DNA from 3 places in the Streptomyces sp. NPDC086147 genome. Region 3 is predicted to be linked to each of the others. Evidence: riboswitches for the same ligand, from Rfam matches in the RefSeq annotation. Region 3 holds a riboswitch; each other region holds the start of a gene.

Region 1 (3,214 bases), on a different contig from region 3:
CCGAGGCCGCTCTGGACCGTCTCGCGAAGCTGGTCGCCGAGGGCCTGGACGAGCTCCCCGAGACCGTCTGACCCTTCTCGTGACTTCGAAAGGCCGTGGCCGCCGGAATTCCGGCGGCCACGGCCTTTCTCTTTTCCACTCCCGCTCCCCCGCCGCCCCCTTTTCCGGGCAGCACGAAAAGCCCCGTGGAATTTCTATTCTTTGTATACGGTGTGCGTGTTAATTCCGGGCGCTCGTCGTGTTGACGACGTGTTGCGAAACCCTCACACGCCCGCGCTCCGGCCTCTTGAGCCGGTGCAGCGGCAGCGAGCGCTCCGCGTGCAGCGCGGTGAGGGCCCTCGCCCGCTCGGCGTCGCCGCGCGCCACGGCGTCCACGATCGCACCGTGTTCGGCCCAGGCCTCCACCGGTCGCTCGGGCTGCTCGACCGCGTACGTCCAGGCGATCTTGTGCCGCAGCTGGGTGAGCAGCGCCGTCAGCGGCGGGCTGCCGGAGGCCTGCGCGAGCGTCTCGTGGAACCAGCCGCCGAGCGAGCGCAGGTCCTCGCCCTGGCCGCGCCTGGCCCGCTCCTGCCCGAGTCTGACCAGGCCGCGCAGCACCTTGAGGTGGGCGTCGGTGCGCCGCTGCGCGGCCCGCGCGGCCCCCAGCGGTTCGAGCAGCGCCCGCATGTCGAGCAGGTCGGCCGCCTCCTGCTCGGTGGGCTCGGCGACGTGCGCGCCCGCGTGGCGGCGGGTGAGGACGAAGCCCTCGGACTCCAGGGTGCGCAGCGCCTCGCGGACCGGGACGCGGGAGACCCCGTACCGGCGGGCGAGCTGCTCCTCGGTCAGCCGGCTGCCCCGCTCGAAGACGCCGGAGACGATGTCGTCCCGGATCGCCGTGCATACCGAATGCGCGGGAATGCGCATGTCCGACCTCCGCCTTGGTCCGCGCGAGACAATTCGAGCGGCGCCTGTTCTGCGCCTGATCCGCGACTCTATTGCAGCCCGCCGGAATTTCCGATGCCCCACCGGAATCCATGACGGGCTTTTGGCCGACGACGGGACGACGAAAAGCCCCGGCTCAGCACGAGCCGGGGCTTTTGCGACGCGGAGGTCCCCGATGGTCAGGGGCGCGCGGGACGCCGGGTCAGACGGCGACGCCGCGGGCGCGGAGGTAGGAGACCGGGTTGATGTCCGAGCCGTAGTCGGCGCTCGTCCGGGCCTCGAAGTGGAGGTGCGGGCCGGTCGAGTTGCCGGTCGAGCCCGAGATGCCGATCTGCTGGCCCGGCTCGACGGTCTGGCCGACGTACACCCCGATGGAGGAGAGGTGACCGTACTGGGTGTACGTGCCGTCGTGCATCCGGATCACGATGTTGTTGCCGTACGCGCCGCCCCAGCCGGCCTCGACGACGGTGCCGGAGCCGACGGAGACGACCCGGCTGCCGTAGGCCGCGTGGAAGTCGACGCCGGAGTGGCTGCCGGAGGACCAGAGCGAGCCGCCGGTCTGGTAGCCGGTGGAGACGTACGAGCCGGCGACGGGGAGCTGGAAGGAGTTCAGGCGGCGGCGCTCGGCCTCGCGGGCGGCGCGGGCCCTCTCCTCGCGGATCTCCTTGGCGCGGGCCTCGGCCTTGCGCTTCGCCTCGGCCAGGGCCTTCTGCTCGGCGACGGCCTCGAAGGCCTCGCGGTCCTGGGCGTCGGCCTGGGCGTTGAGCCGGTCGACGAGGGATTCCTCGGCGATCACCTTGGTGAGGCCGGTGTCCTCGGGGGAGCGGTTGTCCGTGTCGGCGGCGAGCGCCGGGGAGGCCAGGGTTCCGATGACTCCGGTGGTGGCGAGGGTCGCCACTCCGGCGATGCCCGCGCCGCGGCGCGCCATCCGGCTCGAACCACGATGCTTCCCGGTGGCACGGGTGAACGCCATGAAGACGTTGTTCCTTTCCTTCCTTCTCGCCTACCGGGTTAGCTGACGGGTTCGGAGCAGGAAGGTCTCCTACGGGCCCCTCCGCGCGAGGCGAAGGCGTCCGATTCACCCCAGGGACTGCGTGGGTCCCCGGCTCCCCAGGCTCGCGCCTGACGGGGACTCGGCGATGACTGTCCGGTGCCGCGGGCGCGGCGGGTGCAACTGGCGAACAGCCGCACCGACGCTATGCGGAGCCCCAGTCGATCACCAACCGAACACGACCTTTTGTAAGGCATGCCACAGGGCAGATGATCACTTTGGCGCCAATACGGACAATTCACGGAGGCATTCCCCGTGCGGCTCCCGCGCCGACGGCCGGAAGGGCCCCGACGGTCCGTCACGTCGGGGCCCTTCGTCCGCCCGGCCGGCGGCGGTGGGCCGCCGGCCGGGCAGGGGTCGATCAGCCGGTGACGACGGTCACTTCACCGATGCCGAGCGCCCGCACCGGCTCCGCGATCTGCGCCGCGTCGCCCACCAGGACCGTGACGAGCCGGTCCACCGGGAAGGCGCTGACCACGGCGGCGGTCGCCTCGACGGTGCCGGTCTCGGCCAGGCGCGCGTACAGCTGGGCCTGGAAGTCGTCCGGGAGGTGCTGCTCCACCTGGTCGGCGAGCGTCCCGGCGACGGAGGCGGCCGTCTCGTACTTGAGCGGCGCCACCCCCACCAGGTTCTGCACGGCGGTCTCCCGCTCGGCGTCCGTGAGCCCCTCGGCGGCCAGGGTGCGCAGCACCTTCCACAGGTCGTCCAGGGCCGGGCCCGTGTTGGGGGTGTCGATGGAGCCGCTGATGGCGAGCATCGCGGCGCCGTTCCCCTCGGCGTCCGAGCGGAGCACCTGCCCGAAGGCCCGCACGCCGTACGTGTAGCCCTTCTCCTCGCGCAGGACCCGGTCCAGACGCGAGGTCAGGGTCCCGCCGAGGGAGTACGTGCCGAGGACCTGGGCCGGCCAGACGCGGGCGTGCCGGTCGGGGCCGATCCGGCCGATGAGGAGCTGGGTCTGGACGGCGCCGGGGCGGTCCACGATCACGACCCGGCCGGTGTCGTCGGCGGTGATCGGCGGCATCGGCAGCGGCTCGCCGGGCTCGCCGGTCCAGGCGCCCAGCGTCTCCGCGAGGACCTTCTCCAGGTCGATCCCAGTCAGGTCGCCGACGACCACGGCGGTGGCCGTGGCGGGCCGCACGTGCGCCGCGTAGAAGGCGCGGACCGCGGCGGCGTCGATCGCCCCGACGGTCTCCTCGGTGCCCTGGCGCGGCCGGGACATCCGGGAGTCGGCCGGGAACAGCT
Region 2 (3,214 bases), on a different contig from region 3:
CGCGCCCCTCGCCCGCCTCGAAGGACAGGTCGCGCTCGCCACCCTGCTGACCCGTCTGCCGGACCTGCGGCTCGCCGCCGATCCGGCCGAACTGCGGTGGCGCGGAGGGCTCATCATGCGCGGTTTGCGCACGCTTCCGGTGGAGTTCTCCCCGTCCGTACCCCTCTCGCACACTGACGGACCGTCAGAAATGTGATCTTCATGTGATCGGGTGGCCATCGACTTGTGACGAGCGTTCGAATGCCGCTACGTTTCGCCGCAGTCTCAGCCGTCACGCGAAAGGCGTACCTATGCGTTCCGGGAACGGACGACACCGTCGCCCCCGTCAGGCCCCCGCCCTCGTCGTCGCCGCGGGCGTGACCGGATCCGCCATGGCGCTGCCCCTGCTCGCCACCGGATCCGCGTCCGCCGCCGACGCCGCCACGTGGGACCGCGTCGCCGAGTGCGAGTCCGGCGGCCAGTGGACCGCCAACTTCGGGAACGGGATGTACGGCGGCCTCCAGTTCACCCAGGGCGACTGGGAGCGCCACGGCGGCCTGGCGTACGCGCCCAGCGCCGACCTGGCCAGCCGCGCCCAGCAGATCGCCGTGGCCGAGAAGGCCCTCGCCAAGGGCAGCGACGCCTGGGCGACCTGCGCGCCGATCGCCGGCCTGGCGAACGACGGGAAGCCCACCGGGGTCGACCCGGGCCCGGCCACCGCTCCGGCGCCCTCCGTGGCGCCCGTCCCCGAGTCGAACTGGAACTCGGGCTCGCCGGACGTCTCCGGGACCGCGCCGTCCACCGCGACGCCGGAGTCCCCCGCCACGCCGTCCGCCCCCGCCACGTCCACGGCGCCGGCCGCGCCGACGGCTCCCGCCGTCCCGGCGGGCCCGACCGCGCCGACCGCCCCCGCCACGCCGTCCGCGCCGTCCGGGTCGACCGGGTCGACGGATCCGGCGGATCCGACGCTCCCGGCCGACCCGACGCTCCCGGTGGACCCGACGGCTCCCGTCGCCCCCGAGGAGTCCGTGACGCCCGGCACGCCCGTGACGCCCGGTGTTCCGGGAGACGGGGGAGCGTCGGCCACGCCCGGTACGGGCAAGCACCGGGGCGAGGCCGCCCCGGAGGAAACCGACAAGCCGGACAGCTTCGCCGAAGCCGGTAGACATGCCTCGGACAAGGACAAGTCTTCCGAAGGGTCCGAATCGCTCCCCGTCGCTGACGAAGCGAAGAATGCGGACACAACGGACAGTCAGGGCTCTTCGGGTGAATACGTCGTGCGTCCGGGTGACAGCCTTTCGGGTATCGCCCAGGCGAACGAACTGCCCGGAGGCTGGACCGCCCTCTACGACGCCAACAAGCGGACCGTGGGCATCGATCCGGACCTCATCCTCCCTGGTCAGAACCTCGATCTGACGGCGGGTCCGACCTCGGTGGAGGGGTAGTTCGCGGGCGTATGTCCGGTTCTGGACGAGTGAGACATGGGTCTCTTTGTCCCAACTGGCGTGTCGCGCCCGCAAACTCCGCTTCCGTCACCTCCTACCTGCGCAAACAGTCCCCTCCGAAGGGCAAGAAGAGGCGAAATTCGTCGTATGAGCCTCTTTGAACTTCGGGGGGTTCTGTGTCTACGGTCATCACCGCTCGCCACCGCGGGCCCCGTCGACCGAAACGCCGAATCCTGCCGTCGGTCGATGGGAACAGTCGTCGCGCAAGCGCCGAAGGCAGGAGCGGGGGACCCAAGGTAAGTGCCGGCCCCGGCCGTCGAGAGACGGCCGACGACCGGCTTGGGGTGAAGTCGCGTGCTAGGACACGCGGCCGGGCAACTCTTCGGCCCGAACCCGACAGCTCACCTCGCAGGCGTCGGTGAGGAGAATCCCCATGCTGTTTTCCACCAAGGGCAAACACCGCCGTCCCTCCAAGGCCACCCAGATCGCCGCGCTCGTCGGCGTCACCGGTGTCGCCGTCGCCGCCCCGCTGATGACCGCGGGCGCCGCCTCGGCCGCCACCTCCTCCGAGTGGGACCGCGTCGCCCAGTGCGAGTCCGGCGGCAACTGGTCCATCAACACCGGCAACGGCTACTACGGCGGCCTCCAGTTCTCGGCCTCCACCTGGGCCGCGTACGGCGGCACCGCCTACGCCTCGACCGCCGACCAGGCGTCGAAGTCCCAGCAGATCGCCGTCGCCGAGAAGGTCCTCGCGGGCCAGGGCAAGGGTGCCTGGCCGAGCTGCGGCGTGGGCCTCTCCGGCGCCTCCTACGACGGCGGCTCCGCCGAGAGCGCGCAGGAGCAGCCGAAGCCGAAGAAGAAGCAGAAGAAGCAGCGCACGGCCGAGCAGCCGACCACCCGCAGCGAGCAGCGCCAGGCCCCGAAGCAGGAGCGCCAGTCCGCTCCGGGGGCCGAGGCCGGGAAGACCGTCACCACCCCGACCGGCGAGACGGTCGAGAAGGGCGACGGCGAGTACAAGGTCGTGACCGGCGACACCCTCAGCAAGATCGCCGAGGCGCAGGGCGTCGAGGGCGGCTGGGCCGAGATCTTCGAGCTCAACAAGGACATCGTCGACGACGCCGACCTGATCTACCCGGGCCAGCAGCTCCACCTGAAGTGAGCCCGGCGGGTCGCGTGAGTCCGGCGGCTCACGCGTCCCCCACGACCCTCCCGCGGTGACCCACCCCGGTCCGGCGCGCCCGTCCCCCGTGCGCGCCGGACCGGGGTTCCGTCTTTCACCGGCCTCCCGGGGCCCACCTGATGGTTACCGTCCAGTAGATCTGGGGCCTTTCGCCCCGCTGTGCGTGCCCTTGGGTCCTTTTTCGTCCCAGGGGGCGGGCGCCCGGCCGGTCGGAGCCTCCGGGGCGGTTAGGCTCTTGTCGCAAGGCCAAGCGACCCCGCATCGACCTTGCGTCACATCCAGCGTCACATCCCAGAAGGAGATGCTCGTGCCGTCCATCGACGTCGTCGTAGCCCGGGAAATCCTGGACTCCCGAGGCAACCCCACGGTCGAGGTCGAGGTCGGCCTCGACGACGGCAGCACCGGCCGTGCTGCCGTTCCGTCCGGCGCCTCCACCGGTGCGTTCGAGGCCCTGGAGCTCCGCGACGGTGACCCCAACCGTTACCAGGGCAAGGGTGTCGAGAAGGCCGTCCTCGCCGTCATCGAGCAGATCGGCCCGGAGCTCGTCGGCTACGACGCCACCGAGCAGCGCCTGATCGACCAGGCCATGTTCGACCTGGACGCCACCCCG
Region 3 (3,214 bases):
GACCCCGGAAGGGCCTAGGGAGAGCCCCGGAAGGGGCCCTGGGGGGGTCAGACCGTCAGGCCCTTGGAGCGCAGCCACGCCGCCGGGTCGACGCCGTCGCCGCCGCCGGGGTGGATCTCCAGGTGGAGGTGGGCGCCGGAGACGTTGCCGGTGGCGCCGACGCGGCCGATCGTCTCGCCGGTGCCGACGGTCTGGCCGGCGCTGACCGTCATGGAGGAGAGGTGGCAGTACCAGACCTCGGTGCCGTCCTCCAGCTCCAGGACGATCCGGTAGCCGTAGGAGCCGGACCAGCCCGCCGACTTGACCGTGGCACCGTGGACCGCCTTGAGCGGGGTGCCGGTGGGGGCCGCGAAGTCGAGGCCGGTGTGGTAGCCGGAGGACCACATCGAGCCGGACTGCATGTAGGTGGCGGTGAGGGAGTACGAGGAGAGGGGCATCGAGTAGCTGGCGGCGAGCTTGGCGAGGCGCTCGGCCTCGGCCTTCGCCCTGGCTTCCGCCTCCGCCTTGGCCTTGGCCTCCGCCTCGGCCTTCGCCTTCGCCTCGGCGGCCGCCTTCTCCGCCGCGTCGGCCTTGGCCCGCGCCTCGGACGCGGCCTTCTCCACCGCCGCCTTCTCCGCCGCGGCCTTCTCGGCGGCGTCGGCGGAGGCCTGCTGCTGCTCGGCCTGCTGGAGGATGCGGGCGCGCAGGGCCTCGCCCGCGTCGGCGGCGCCCGGGGCGTCCGCCGTCGACAGGCTCGCCCGCGTGACCTGCCCGGTCCGCGAGGCCCGCTCGCCGGCCTCGGTGGTGTACGCGGCGGAGGTCAGCGGGTTCGGGTTGGCGCGGTCCGCAGGGACCGTCTCCCGCTCCTCCGCGCCGGGCAGGAGCGCGCCGACGCCGGGGAGGTCGTGGGCATCGGGCAGGTTGAGGTCGGGAAGGTCCGGGAGCGATATCGCCACCGGCGGCTTCTCCTGCGCGGTGGCGAGGCCGCCCGCGCCGACGGCCGCGATGACGCCGACGCCGAGGACGGTGGAGGAACGGGCGAAGTTGGAGCGCTGCTTGACGACCCGGTGCCGGCCGCCGGAGCGGTTCCGGTCGCGGAGGGAGTCCTCGGTGGGGTTCCACTCGGTGTTCGGAGCGGAGGGAGCCGCACCGCCGCCGAAGGCATCGAAGGGGGCTTCGGGGGCAGGGGTGTTGGACGCCACGGAGGCGCGCTCCTTTCCTTCCTTCTCGCCTACCGGGTTAGCTGACGGGTTCGGAGCAGGAAGGTCTCCTACGGGCCCGGTCGCACGAGTGCGAAGGGCTCGATTCACCCCAAATGGTGGTTCCCCGGTTCCCTTTCGGGATTCGGCGCGTGCGCACGGCGCCGTCTCTTACGACGGCTGGGACGACCGCGCTGCGTTATCGAACGTTAATAGACAGGGGGTCCCGATTCCAAGCTGTCCCCCGTGATCGTTCATTCGATCGGTAGGGATTCGCCCCGTTTGATCCCCCTTCAGCAAGGCGGATCTCCCGAACGGCAAAACCTCCGCAACCTGACGGTGCATCAATTGTTATCGCAGGGAGACCTCTCGGCTACCCCTGGTGACGGGCCGCCGGGGCCTGCCCGGCGGGTCGGTATCGGGGTCCGCCCGGCGGGTCAGTGCCGGGGTCCGCCCGGCGGCACCACCGGCATCGTCCGGCGCCGCTCCGGCTGCCCCGCCGTCGGGCGGTTCAGCGCGAGCAGCGCCATGTCGTCCGTCGCCCCGCCGCCCGTGTGGAGCCGTACGTCGTCCACGAGCGCGTCGAGCATCTCCTCGGGCCCGGGGAAGATCCGCCCGGCCAGCCGCTCCGCCGGGTCGTAGAAGACGCCCTGCGCGTTCCGCGCCTCCGAGAGGCCGTCGGTGTAGAAGAGCAGCGTCGTGCCCGGCGGGTACGGCCGCGCCTCGGCCCGGTCCGGCCACGACGCGAGGTCCCCCATGCCGAGGGGCAGCGCCGGCCGGCTCGGGTCGACCGGCTCGACCCGCCCGTCCCCGTACAGCATCAGCGGGGACGGGTGCCCGCGGTTGACGACCCGTACGAAACCGTCGAAGGTGCCGCTGCCGTCGGAGCGCGGGATCTCGGCCAGGACGGCGGTGGTGAACCCCTCGACGGCGTCGAGGCTGTCCCGGCGGGTGCCCTCCCGGTCCAGCGCCCGTTCGAGCCGCTGCGCCACGCCCTCCAGGGTCCGCTCCTGCTCGGCCGCCTCCCGGAAGGCCCCGATGACGACGGCGACGGCCTCGACCGCGTCCATGCCCTTGCCCCGCACGTCCCCGACCACGAGCCGCACCCCGTGCGGGGTGTCCTGCACGGCGAACAGGTCGCCGCCGATGAACGCGTCCGCCTGCGCCGCCTCATAACGGGCCGCGCACCGCAGCCCGCCGATCCGCTCGGCGGGCGTCGGCAGCACCGCCTTCTGCGCGGTCTCCGCGATGACCCGCGCCGAGGCGAGCCGTTCGCCGCTGCGGCGCACCACCCGGTTGATGAGGAGGGCGAGCACGGAGACCGTGAGCACGGTCAGGGTCTCGGCGACGGCCGGGGCGCGGGTGCCGTCGTCGCTGAAGAGGTAGAGGCCGACCGAGGACAGGACGGCGGCGATCCCGGTGAGGAGGGTGACGAGCAGGGAGAAGAAGGGCGCGGCGACCAGCGGGGCGGCGGCGAGCATCGGGGAGGCGGTGTACGGGGCGGGGGTCGACACGTCGAAGAGGATGCCGCCCGCGATGATCAGCGGCGGCAGCGCACGGATGAACCGCCGGGCCCCCCGGTACCCGGGGCGGCCCTCACCGCCCCGCCGCCCGCCTCCCGCCGCTCCTAGGGGGTGCCCCACCTGTTCTCTCCTGCCCGGTCCGCCCGGCCGCGGCCCCGCACCGCTCCCTTCCAGGGTGGCCGCCGCCCCGGCGGACGGCGACTCCGTACGGCCGACCGGCGTACGGCGGACGGGGGTGCGGGGCTGGGTACGGGTCCAGGTGCGGGCCTGGGCGCGAAAGCCACTGGAGCCGTCGGGGCCACCGGGATCTCCGGGGCCTCCGGGAACCCCCTCCGGTCACATGTTCCGCTCGGCGTAGACCGCCATCGCGTCCCGGACCAGGACCGCGGTGCCCTCGCCGTACCTGTCGTAGTTCTTGGTGAAGCGGGGGTCGTCGACGTACATCCGGCCGAGGCCGATCACGTACTCCTTGGTCGGCGTCGTCGTGGTCGACAGCCACGCGACCTGGCGCCC

What was found. A riboswitch is a leader RNA that binds a small molecule or an ion and turns the genes downstream of it on or off. The one in region 3 is predicted to bind cyclic di-AMP.
Positions count from the first base shown of each region.
Region 1: another riboswitch for cyclic di-AMP. It lies ahead of AB0398_RS26590 (M23 family metallopeptidase); the one in region 3 lies ahead of AB0398_RS08115 (M23 family metallopeptidase).
Region 2: another riboswitch for cyclic di-AMP. It lies ahead of AB0398_RS20605 (transglycosylase family protein); the one in region 3 lies ahead of AB0398_RS08115 (M23 family metallopeptidase).

Region 1 is NZ_JBFBJO010000015.1:117,732-120,945, reverse strand. It holds gene AB0398_RS26600 (HPr family phosphocarrier protein) at 1-71, shown strand, start outside; gene AB0398_RS26595 (GntR family transcriptional regulator) at 220-903, opposite strand; gene AB0398_RS26590 (M23 family metallopeptidase) at 1,124-1,894, opposite strand; cyclic di-AMP (ydaO/yuaA leader) riboswitch at 1,908-2,070, opposite strand; gene AB0398_RS26585 (pitrilysin family protein) at 2,334-3,214, opposite strand, start outside.
Region 2 is NZ_JBFBJO010000009.1:51,526-54,739, reverse strand. It holds gene AB0398_RS20615 (cytochrome P450) at 1-196, shown strand, start outside; gene AB0398_RS20610 (transglycosylase family protein) at 291-1,424, shown strand; cyclic di-AMP (ydaO/yuaA leader) riboswitch at 1,683-1,854, shown strand; gene AB0398_RS20605 (transglycosylase family protein) at 1,858-2,583, shown strand; gene eno (phosphopyruvate hydratase) at 2,906-3,214, shown strand, end outside.
Region 3 is NZ_JBFBJO010000003.1:22,108-25,321, forward strand. It holds gene AB0398_RS08115 (M23 family metallopeptidase) at 48-1,181, opposite strand; cyclic di-AMP (ydaO/yuaA leader) riboswitch at 1,193-1,339, opposite strand; gene AB0398_RS08120 (PP2C family protein-serine/threonine phosphatase) at 1,616-2,821, opposite strand; gene AB0398_RS08125 (MerR family transcriptional regulator) at 3,038-3,214, opposite strand, start outside.